2 regions of the Erwinia persicina genome follow, and region 2 is predicted to be linked to the other one. Evidence: predicted binding sites of a transcription regulator. Region 2 holds the regulator's gene; the other holds the start of a gene.

Region 1 (6,064 bases), 820 kb from region 2:
CAGGCCAGCCCTGTGAAGGCGGCAGACCGATGGTGATTGAGGGGGCCCGCCATGAGATCCTGTTCGAAAAAGACAGCATGCGCGCCAGAGCGCTGGATGCCATCCTGGCCTTTTTTTCCCGCCACCCCTGAGCGGGCAGAATGCTATACCGGTGGGTGATGCTGCCCGTCAGAACATATTAACCAGAGGTGTTATGTACCGTATTGTTGCTTCAGACCTGGATGGCACGCTGCTGTCACCCGACCACACGCTCTCTTCCTATGCTCGCGAGACATTGCAGTTGCTGACCCGCAAAGGCATACATTTTGTCTTCGCTACGGGCCGCCACTATATTGACGTGGCCCAAATGCGCGACAGTCTGGGTATTGATGCCTATATGATCACTTCCAACGGCGCGCGCGTGCACAACACGGCGGGTGAGCTGGTGTTCAGCCATAATCTTGATGAAGATATTGCGCTTGAGTTGTTTGCTCTGCAGCACACCAACCCGGATATTTATACCAACGTGTACCGGGATGAAGAGTGGTTCCTGAACCGTCACCGCCCGGATGAGATGGATTTTTTCCGCGAGTCTGACTTCAACTACCAGGTTTATCAGCCCGGGCAACTGGCGACCGACGGCATCAGCAAGGTGTTCTTTACCTGTGCGATCCCTGAACTGCTGGTCCCGCTTGAGCAGGCGCTGATGGCGCGCTGGGGCGATCGGGTGAACGTCAGCTTCTCACTGCCAACCTGTCTGGAAGTGATGGCTGGTGGCGTATCGAAAGGACATGCGCTGGACGCAGTCTCTAAATCACTGGGTTATTCACTGCAGGAGTGCATCGCCTTCGGGGATGGCATGAATGATAAAGAGATGCTCAGTATGGCAGGCAAAGGTTGCATCATGAGTAACTCTCACCAGCGCCTGAAAGATATCCTGCCTGAACTGGAAGTGATCGGTTCGAATGCAGACCAGGCCGTGCCCAACTACCTGCGTAAGTTATTTAACGTCTGACGGGATGCAGGAGCCGGGCGCTCCGCTGTTCAGCCAGCAATACTGGGCGTTAGCGGTCGACCTTTTTTCCTTGTCCCTCTTCCGGGCCGATCGTGTTTTGCGATCGGCCCTTTGGTTTAGCGTTTCAGGAAGTGAACGGCCTTATCCGGGAAGTCAGTGAACAGACCATCGACTCCGGCTTTGTTGTACAGCAGGTCGTAGAGCTGGTCGACGTTGCTGACGTAAGGCGGTAACTGGTCTGCCCGCACGGTATAAGGGTGCACCACCAGATGATTCTGGTGTGCCTCCTGCACCATGCCGGTCAGCGTGACCTTGCCTGTTTTAGCGCCTTCAGCCACCAGCATATGGTAGTCAGGCCCGATACCGTCGGCATACTGCGCGAGGGTTTTCATCGCCCCGGGTTTAAACATCCAGTCGTAATCGTAGTTCACCCACTGACCGTTTCGCTGCTCCTGCGTTTCGTCCCATTTGGTATAGGCGATCAGCTGAACCAGTTTCAGGTTCATACCGCGCTGCGGCTCCAGTTCGGTCTTGATACGCTTCACTTCGTTAAAGTCAAAGCACTGTAAAAAGACCTTATCGTTTTTGCCGGTGTAACCGTACTGTTTCAGCACATCCAGCACTTTTGCTGAGATATCCTTTCCTTCTTTACGGTGGAACCACGGGGCTTTGATCTCAGTATAAATACCGATATTCCTGCCCGTTGAGTGGTTCAGCCCCTGGATAAACTCCAGTTCCTCCTCGAAGGTGTGGACGCGGAAGTCTGATTTACCCATCGGGAAACGCCCCGGGAAGGTCTGGACTTTTTTACCCTGTTCCAGGCTGAAGCCTTCAGTGAAGGCCAGGCTTTTTATCTCGGCAAGGGTAAAATCAATGGCGTAATAACGCCCGTCGGCCCGCGCACGGTGCGGGAAGCGGCTGGCAACGTCGGTCACGCGATCGAGATAGTGGTCATGCAGCACCACCAGACGATCGTCTTTGGTCATCACCAAATCCTGCTCAAGGTAATCAGCCCCCTGCGCGTAAGCCATCGCTTTCGCCGGCAGGCTGTGCTCAGGCAGGTAGCCACTGGCACCGCGATGGGCAATCACCAGCGGTGAGGTACTCGCGGCTGTCGCCGCGAGTGAGGTGGTCAGTAACACGGTTGCGATAACGTTTTTCAACATAATTACCCGTCCCGATCAGAGTGAGGTCAGTCGCTGTTTGTGTTTTTTCTCGCTCATCATGGTCATCGCCAGCAGGATCACTGCCAGCACACAGCCGCCGATCATGATGATAAAGCCGCCGTCCCAGCCGAAGTAATCGACGGTGTAACCGACGATAGCGCTGGCGGCAACGGAGCCTCCCAGGTAGCCAAACAGACCGGTAAAGCCGGCGGCGGTTCCCGCTGCTTTTTTCGGTGCCAGCTCAAGGGCATGCAGGCCAATCAGCATTACCGGACCATAGATCAGGAAGCCAATCACCATCATACAGGCCATATCCACGCCAGGGTTACCTGCCGGGTTCATCCAGTACACGACAGTGGCGATGGTCACCAGCACCATAAAGAATACGCCGGTGGCACCACGGTTGCCTTTGAAGACCTTGTCGGACATCCAGCCACACAGCAGCGTGCCGGGAATACCTGCGTATTCGTAGAAGAAGTAAGCCCACGAGGATTTATCCAGCGTAAAGTGTTTCACTTCTTTCAGGTAGGTCGGTGACCAGTCGAGAATGCCGTAGCGCAGCAGATAAACAAACACGTTGGCCAGAGCGATATACCACAGCAGCTTGTTCGGCAGAATGTACTGCATAAAGATCTGCTTTGCGGTCAGCTCGTCTTCATGTTTTTCGTCGTAGTCAGGCGGGAAGTCATTTTTGTACTCTTCAATCGGCGGCAGGCCACAGGATTGCGGCGTATCGCGCATCAGCGCAAAGGCAATAAGCGCGATGAGAATGGCCCCGAAGGCAGGCATATACAGCGCGGCTTTCCAGTCGTTAAACCAGGCCATACCCAGCAGGAAAAGCAGAGGGGGGATGCCGCCACCGACGTTATGCGCACAGTTCCAGACGGAAACGATGCCGCCGCGCTCTTTCTGTGACCACCAGTGCACCATGGTACGACCGCACGGCGGCCAGCCCATCCCCTGGAACCATCCGCAGAGGAATAACAGAACAAACATCACCATAATGCTGGACGTGGCCCAGGGAACGAAGCCCATAAACAGCATCACAGCAGCAGCCAGGATCAGACCGGCAGGCAGGAAAACGCGGGGGTTGGAGCGATCAGACACCGAACCCATGATGAATTTTGAAAAACCGTAGGCGATAGAGATACCGGACAGCGCAAAGCCCAGATCGCCGCGTGAGAAGCCCTGTTCTACCAGGTAGGGCATCGCCAGGGCGAAGTTTTTACGCACCAGATAATAGGCAGCGTAACCGAAGAATATCCCCAGAAATATCTGCCAGCGTAGCTTGCGGTATAACGGATCAACGCGGCTGTCATCAACGCGGGGCTGATGTGCAGCGGGTTTGAAAAAACTTAACATTTTGGCCTCCCATGGCTCGAAAGTCTGTTATCCGGCTTCGAATGCGCAGATAAAGGAAACATTAACCCGAGTCATCAGGGGTAAATGTTCTATTTCGCGCATAGCGTAGTCGTTATCAGAAAAGCTGACTGTGAAGAAAGGCGCAAATGTTACAGTTTTATGACGGAATGGCTATATCTACATCACAAATTGGTGATTTATTTTCACCATGAAACTATAAAATGTGATTATAGTCACAAAAGTAATTCCATGCCGTGAGTGGGGTTTCGTTTGGTGAGTGAAAATGTTCTAAAAGGAAGATGGCAGGACTGATGGTGAGTGCAAAGATTAACGCCATCAGGTGACGTTAATCTGCCATGGAGACGTTATGCTTTTTTGGCCGGACGGATTTTCATGGTCAGGCCCTTGAGGAAATTACGCAGGATCTGGTCGCCACACTCGCGGTAATTTTTATGCCCAGGTTTACGGAAGATAGCACCAATCTCTGACTGTCCTACCGCAAAATCAGCACTTTTCAGCAGTTCCAGAATATCAGTGGTTTTCAGGTCAAAGGCCACACGCAGCTTCTTCATCAGAATGTTGTTGGTCATTTTACGTTCAATGGAAGGGGCGGGGGCATCTTCGCTTTTACCGCGACGCTCAAAAATCAGGCCATTGAGAAAGTAACCCATGATGACATCGGGGCAGGGGCGGAAGCCGGCTTCATCCTCTTTTTTCAGGAAGCTGTGTACTTCGGCTTCGGTCACTTCGCTCTCTGCCAGCGCCAGAATGCTTACCACTTTAGCATCGCTCAGATTCAGCATGTAACGCACGCTGCGCAGGACATCGTTATTGGTCATAGGGTCTCTCTGTAGTGAAACAATTGCAGTGCGCGCAGTATAACCCGTCATACCTCAGGCTGCATCTGCGTTAGCGGATTGCGCTGACCTGAGGCGCTCCTCTCCACCAGCGTTTCGCCGACGGCCAAAGCCTTACGAAGGGCTGACGTACGGGTGGGGAATACCCGGACGCGAGGCATCGCGCACCCGTGGTAAATGATCGCAGGCGTGCTGACGGGCAGAACGAATAAAGGCCTCCACGACCGGCTGGCGCTGTTCGCCGTCGCGTACTGCAGCGTACAGTCGGCTCCAGAGTCCTTCCCCTAAGGCTTTGGTGACCACCAGTCCCTGATGCTCGAAACTCTCCACCACCCAGTGTGGCAGCGCGGCAATGCCCATCTGCGCTGAAACCATCTGGATCAGCAGCAGCGTATTATCCACGCTTTTTAGCGTCGGGCTGACGCCAGCGGGCTGCAGAAAATGCCGCCAGATATCCAGACGCTGTCGCTGTACCGGATAGATTAGCAACACTTCACGGGCCAGATCCTCGGGGGAAATATGGACTTTCTGTGCCAGGGGATGGTCAGGTGCCAGCACCAGGCGTACCTCAAAATCAAACATCGGCGCATAGAACAGACCGCTACGCGGCAAAATATCCGATGTCAGTACCACATCGAGTTCACCCTGCTGAAGGGCAGGCTGCGGATCGAACGTGACACCTGATTTGAAATCCATCACCACCTGCGGCCAGCTCTGGCGGAAATTGTTCAGTGCGGGGGTCAGCCACTGGATACAGCTATGGCACTCAATCGCGATACGCAGCGTGGTCTGGTGAGGTTCATGGCAGGCCTGCAGCGCCTGCTGGATCTGCGGCAACACCTGCTCCGCCAGCTGCAACAAAATTTCGCCCTGAGGAGTAAAACGCAGAGGCTGGCTTTTACGCACAAACAGCCGGAAACCGAGACGCTGCTCCAGGTCACTGAACTGATGAGATAACGCTGACTGCGTTTGATGCAGCTGAGCCGCTGCTGCGGCAAGCGAACCTGTCGTTCGCAGGGCCTGCAATGTCCGCAGGTGTTTAAGTTCGATCATGAGAGTCCTTCACATCGACGGTGAATATTTTGCGCTTGTGGATAATACAGTACCTGCACATTATAGCGGTGTAAACATCTGGATGGCTAAATGCACCAGCAGGTTCAGCAAAGGTTACTAACGAGGCACCACTGATGACGATTCTTACCCATACTCTCGGATTCCCCCGCGTTGGTCTGCGTCGCGAACTGAAAAAAGCGCAGGAAAGCTACTGGGCAGGTAACTGCTCCCGGGAACACCTGCTGGCCACCGGCCGCGAACTGCGTGCGCGCCACTGGCAACAGCAGAAAGACGCCGGCGTTGACCTGCTGCCAGTGGGCGATTTTGCCTGGTACGATCATGTTCTGACCACCAGCCTGCTGGTGGGTAACGTTCCGGCGCGTCATCAGAATAAAGATGGCTCCGTTGACCTCGATACGCTATTCCGGATCGGGCGTGGCCGTGCGCCGACGGGCGAACCGGCGGCGGCGGCAGAAATGACCAAATGGTTTAACACGAACTATCACTACATGGTTCCGGAGTTTGTTCAGGGCCAGCAGTTCAGACTGACCTGGACTCAGTTGCTGGATGAAGTCGATGAAGCGCTGGCGCTGGGGCATAACGTGAAACCTGTTTTGCTTGGTCCGGTGACC
Region 2 (6,064 bases):
TCCGGGCAAGATCGTCAAAATAGACATCAAGATCAGGGTAAACATCAGCATCAATGACTTTACGCCCACCGCGAAAATGCAGCACGCTGGGGCTTGGGATGGTCATTTTGGCGACGGCATCACCGCTGATGCTTTGCAGGAAGCGGAAATCATCCAGCATCGGATGGTCGCTGAAGCCAAGCTTACCGGTCACTTTCACGCCACGCGCTTTGGTCTGTACGCCGTTAAACTGAATGCCCTGTTCAGCCTCATAGCGCTCCACCCCATCCAGTCCGTCAAAGAAGTCGAAGTGCCACCAGGCGCGGCGGAACTCGCCATCGGTCACCACCTGCAGGCCGCTTTCACGCTGGCGAGCCACAACCTGACGGATCGCATCATCTTCCACCCGGCGCAGCGCAGCGGCATCGATCTCACCGGCTTCGAACTGCTTACGGGCCTGTTTAATTTCAGCGGGACGAAGGTAGCTGCCCACCACTTCGGCACGGTATGGGGTGAATGTTGTCATGATGAAAGCCTCCTGGCCTGCGCGTGGCCGCATAATTTAGTGACGAAATAGTTACCGTAGGTTATCCATGGACTTCCGGACGTCTACATGTCTGTCACTAAGAGTGTCATGAGAATCTTTCAGGGGCAAACGAGGAAATTTCATCGTACATGAATAAAATTCAACTCTGCTTATTGTCGCCGCTTGCTGTCACGGCGCTAACATTGCGCGGGCGCGCTGCATTTGCTGCTCCGACAGCGGCAGATAGCCCGCCTGGCTGACCAGCGCCTGCCCCTGCGGCGAGAGCGCTAAACGCAGGAATGCGGCGGTGAGGGGCTCCAGCGGTTTATCCGGGGCTTTATTGACGTAAATATAGAGGGGACGGGCATAGGGATAGCGTCCGCTGCGGATATTGTCGATGCTGGGCGCAATCCAGTCGTTGCCCTCTCGCGCCACCGGCACGGTTTTTACCCCGCTGATATGAAACCCGGCGCTGGCATAACCAATTCCGTTCAGCGTTCCTGCTACCGCCTGCACGACGGCTGCCGATCCGGGATACTCACCGACATCGTGGCGAAAATCGCCGTTACACAGCGCCTGCTGTTTGAAAAACCCCCAGGTTCCGGAGGCCGAGTTACGGCCAAAGCGCTGCAGGCCCCGTGTCGCCCAGCCGGGCTGAGTAAGCTGTAAATCCCCCCAGGTTCGGGGCACCGACAGGCCACCACAGCGGCGGGTAACAGAAAAAATGGCATCCAGCTGCTGTGCATTCAGGCCGGTAAGCGGATTGTCCTGATTGACCACCACCACCAGCGCATCCATTGCCACCGGAACGGCCAGTGGGGGATAGCCGTAGTTATCCTCAAACAGCTGACGCTCGGTGGCCTGCATCGGTCGGCTCATCGCCCCAAGCTGGGCGGCCCCGGCCGCCAGTGCGGTCGGAGCTGTTGATGAACCCGCCGCCTGGATCTGAACGTTTACCCCAGGGTACTGCCGGTTAAAGCTATCCCCCCACAAGGCCATCAGGTTACCCAGCGTGTCAGAGCCGACGCTGGTCAGATTGCCTGCCAGCATTCCCTCTTTCGCCGTCGCCGGTGACATCACCAGCACCAGCGCCAGCGCGATTAACGTTTTCATTGCATGGGTTCCGTAAGACTTAACGCAGCGCATTCTCAGCCAGTCCGGCACTGACAATCAATCGGAGTGGTAGCTGAAAGCTGAAACAGGTTTCGCTGCCGGGCTTGCTGGTGATATCCAGCCGCGTATTGTGGTGGCTGAGCGCGTGTTTGACAATCGCCAGCCCTAATCCGCTGCCGCCGGTCTGTCGGGAACGCGCTTTATCCACCCGGTAGAAACGCTCTGTCAGCCGCGGCAGGTGTTCCGGTGCGATGCCCGGCCCGTTATCTTTCACCTTAAACTGGGCCCCCTGGGGGTTGCGCAGCCAGCTGACATCAATGCGCGTCCCGTCCGGCGTATGATTGACGGCGTTATACACCAGATTAGAAATCGCACTACGCAGTTGCTCGTCATTGCCAAACACGCGCAAATGGGGGTCCGTGTGAAAATGAATCTCATGGCGGCCATTACTGAGGGTTTCCGCTTCCCGCTGCAGGACCCGGAGCATCATCGGCACATCCACTTTTTCCTGCAGATCGAGCGCCGGAGCCGCCTCAATGCGGGACAAGGTCAGCAGCTGTTTCACCAGGCTGTCCATGCGTTTGGTTTGCTCCTGCATGGTATGCAAGGCCTTGTCACGCAGACTGCCCTCCAGCACGGAGTCATTCATCATCTCCAGATAGCCCTGCAGCACGGTTAACGGCGTGCGTAGCTCATGGCTGACATTCGCAAAGAAATTGCGGCGTGCCCCCTCCAGTTGGTGCATCTGCGTTACATCTCGCGCCACCAGTAGCCACTGCCCTTCACTGTAGGGCATGACGCGGAACTCAAGATGACGGTGGCTGTTCAGCACCAGCGTCAGCGGACGGGTAAAATCGCGCTGGCGCAGATAACGGGTAAACTCAGGATAACGCAGTAAATTCAGGATGTTCTGGCCGTTATCTTCCGGCCAGCGCAGCCCCAGCATCTGCTGTGCCAGACCGTTACACCAGAAAATGGTGCCCTCTTCGGTGGTCAGTACCACCGCATCGGGCAGTGATTCGGCACCACTGCGAAAGCGCTTGATCAGATGGCCGAGCTCACGGCGGCGGCGGCGGTTACGCGCCTGCATTTGATACAGACCGTAGAACAGCGGTTCCCAGCTGCCACGGCCGCTGGGAGGCGTCATGCTGCGGTCAACCCACAGCCAGTGAGAGAGTCGAAGTAAGTTGTTGAAATGAAAACCCAGCACACACAGTACTGAGACTAACAGCAGCCAGGGCAGCCCACCCACCAGCAGCCCGAGGATCAGTGCGGGCAGACCGGCGAGCAACAGCTCAAGCAATAATCTCTTCCAGGAGAGGCGTTCCAACACGGTTCAGACTCCAGCGCGAACGATCAATAGCGTGCAGAGAAACGATAACCTGTACCGCGAACCGTCTGCACCATACGATCGTGCCCGGTCAGTTCCAGCGCTTTACGCAAACGACGGATATGGACGTCGACGGTACGATCTTCGACGTAAACGTTAGTCCCCCAGACGTGGTTTAGCAACTGCTCGCGGCTGTAGACACGTTCCGGGTGGGTCATAAAGAAGTGCAGTAATTTATATTCCGTCGGCCCCATTTCCAGCGGCTGCGTGTCGGACATCACGCGATGCGAGGACGGGTCAAGACTCAGCCCCTGCATCTCGATAACCTCTTCCACTGCCATCGGGGAGATACGACGCATCACGGCCTTGATGCGTGCCACCAGCTCTTTCGGTGAAAAAGGTTTGGTGATGTAATCATCCGCGCCCACTTCCAGGCCACGCACGCGATCCTCTTCCTCACCGCGCGCCGTCAGCATCATCACCGGAATATCCCGGGTCATGGCTTCACGCTTCAGGTGTTTGATAAACTGGATGCCTGAACCGCCCGGTAACATCCAGTCCAGCAGGATGAGATCCGGCCAGGGCTCAATCAGCAAGTTAACTGCGCTGTCATAGTCCTCGGCTTCGATCGGTTGATAGTCATTTTGTTCCAGAACGAAACACAACATCTCACGGATTGGGGCTTCATCTTCCACCACCAGAATTCGCTTGGCCATTATTGCTCCTGCTGCTGTGACAGGTTGTCACGGGGATATGCGGCGCCATTATGCGTCAGTTTTATGACACTTTTATGAAAAAAGCACCCCCTGAAGGCATTGATGGACTTAAATAAAATCCCCCGCACCGCATTAATCTGCCTGGCGTGAATAATTCGGCAGGCAGGACGGGTATACTTCCCGCCATGCATTTCCGCCATGAAAGGACCCCCATGCGCATCATTCATACTGCCGACTGGCATCTTGGCCAGTTTTTCTACACCAAAAGCCGGGCGGCTGAGCACCAGGCCTTTCTTGACTGGCTGCTGGAAAAAGCAGAAGCGCAGCAGGCGGACGCCATTATCGTCGCCGGGGATATTTTTGATACCGGCTCGCCGCCGAGCTACGCACGCGAGCTGTATAACCGCTTTGTCGTCAGACTCCAGCAAACCGGCTGTCAGCTGGTGATCCTGGGCGGTAACCACGATTCGGTGGCGATGCTGAACGAATCGCGCGAGCTTCTGGCGTGCCTGAATACCCGGGTGATCGCGGCTGCCAGTGACGATGTCAGCCAGCAGGTCCTGATGTTGAATCGCCGCGATGGCCAGCCCGGCGCGCTGCTCTGCGCGATCCCCTTTTTACGTCCACGCGATATTCTGCGTAGCCAGAGTGGACAGTCAGGGCGGGAGAAGCAGCAAAGCCTGCTGGAAGCCATTACCGATCATTATCAACGTTGCTGGCAGGAGGCGCTGAGGCAGCGGGAGGCGCTGGGACTGACGCTGCCTATTATAGCGACCGGCCATCTGACCACTCTGGGGGTGACCAAAAGCGACGCCGTGCGCGATATTTACATCGGCACACTGGACGCCTTCCCCGCCGACTGTTTTCCCCCGGCAGACTACATTGCCCTCGGCCACATTCACCGTGCCCAGCGCATTGCCAACAGCGACCATATTCGTTACAGCGGCTCACCCATTCCGCTCAGTTTTGATGAGTTGGGTAAAGCCAAAAACGTGTTTCAGGTCGACTTCGACGCGGGCCGTTTCGTTGCCGCTGAGGCGCTGCCGATCCCGTCCTTCCAGCCGATGCAGATGATTAAAGGATCGCTGGAGCAGATCGAACAGCAGCTGGCGGCGCTGACGCCCGATCCGCAGGGCAGAACCATCTGGCTGGATATTGAAATCGTCACCGAGGCCTATCTCAGTGAGTTACAGCGCCGCATTCAGGAGCTGACCGCACCGCTGCCGGTGGAGGTGGTGCTGTTGCGCCGCAGCCGCGAACAGCGGGAGCAGGTTATCGCCCGGCAAAATAATGAAACCCTTAGCGAACTGAGCGTTGAGGAGGTTTTTTCCCGCCGCCTGGCCCAGGAAACCGATGAACCGGAACGTCAGGCGCGGGCCAGCGCGCTCTTTGCTCAAACGCTCGAAGCGGTGCGCCATGAGGAGCAGCCCTGATGAAAATCCTGACCTTACGCTTTAAAAACCTCAATTCGCTCAAAGGTGAATGGAAAATTGATTTTACCGCTGAGCCGTTTGCCAGCAACGGGCTGTTTGCCATCACCGGCCCGACCGGTGCGGGAAAAACCACGCTGCTGGATGCCATCTGCCTCGCGCTGTATCACGAAACGCCACGGCTCAAGAGCATTACCCAGTCACAAAATGACCTGATGACGCGTGACACTGCCGAATGTCTGGCCGAGGTGGAATTTGAGGTAAAAGGGGTGGCGTGGCGCGCCTTCTGGAGCCAGAACCGTGCACGCGGTGCCGCTGACGGCAATTTACAGGCCCCGCGCGTGGAACTGGCGCGCTGCGATGATAATCAGATCGTGGCCGACAAAGTCAAAGACAAGCTGGAGATGATCGCCACGCTGACCGGACTGGACTTTGAGCGCTTTACGAAGTCCATGATGCTGTCGCAGGGCCAGTTCGCCGCCTTTCTCAATGCCGATGCCAATAAACGCGCTGAACTGCTGGAAGAGCTGACCGGGACCGAAATTTACGGAAGACTCTCTTCGGCGGTGTTTGAACGACACAAACAGGCGAAGGTGTTACTGGATACCCTGAGGGCGCAGTCCGGCGGCATGGCTTTGTTAAGCGAAGCGCAGCAGGACAGCCTGAATACGCAGCTGGCACAAAGCATTGCGGAGGAGCAGGCACTTACTTCGCAGCAGCAGGGCCGGCAGCAAAAAGTGCATGAACTGCAACAGCTTGAGCAGCTGCAACGGGAACGGCAGTTGCTGATCACCCGCGCACAGCAGCTGGACGAACAGCGGCAGCAGGCGCACACCGCACTGACGGCAGTGGCGGTGGCACAGCAGCAGGCTTTGCTGGCGCAGGAGCAGCACCAGACGCTGCATCTGCAGCAGGACACTCTGATAGCCGAAAAAGTGCTGCCGCTCGATCTGCAACTTAGCGCTCTGCG

The links. The regulator PhoB, encoded in region 2, activates phosphate uptake and scavenging genes when phosphate is short. The targets are predictions, from matches to a motif close to CTGTCATAAAACTGNCNNAT.
Region 1: glpT (glycerol-3-phosphate transporter) is a predicted target of PhoB. The motif match lies at 3,669-3,688, and genes of this name have one in related genera.

Annotation. Positions count from the first base shown of each region.
Region 1 is NZ_CP082141.1:4,397,459-4,403,522, reverse strand. Features, by position in the region: gene pldB (lysophospholipase L2) at 1-131, shown strand, start outside; gene yigL (sugar/pyridoxal phosphate phosphatase YigL) at 194-994, shown strand; gene glpQ (glycerophosphodiester phosphodiesterase) at 1,111-2,160, opposite strand; gene glpT (glycerol-3-phosphate transporter) at 2,176-3,522, opposite strand; gene K6L24_RS20295 (YehS family protein) at 3,888-4,361, opposite strand; gene metR (HTH-type transcriptional regulator MetR) at 4,494-5,432, opposite strand; gene metE (5-methyltetrahydropteroyltriglutamate--homocysteine S-methyltransferase) at 5,567-6,064, shown strand, end outside.
Region 2 is NZ_CP082141.1:3,576,503-3,582,566, forward strand. Features, by position in the region: gene K6L24_RS16530 (cobalamin-independent methionine synthase II family protein) at 1-505, opposite strand, end outside; gene K6L24_RS16535 (PstS family phosphate ABC transporter substrate-binding protein) at 695-1,618, opposite strand; gene phoR (phosphate regulon sensor histidine kinase PhoR) at 1,638-2,951, opposite strand; gene phoB (phosphate response regulator transcription factor PhoB) at 2,975-3,664, opposite strand; gene sbcD (exonuclease subunit SbcD) at 3,877-5,097, shown strand; gene K6L24_RS16555 (AAA family ATPase) at 5,097-6,064, shown strand, end outside.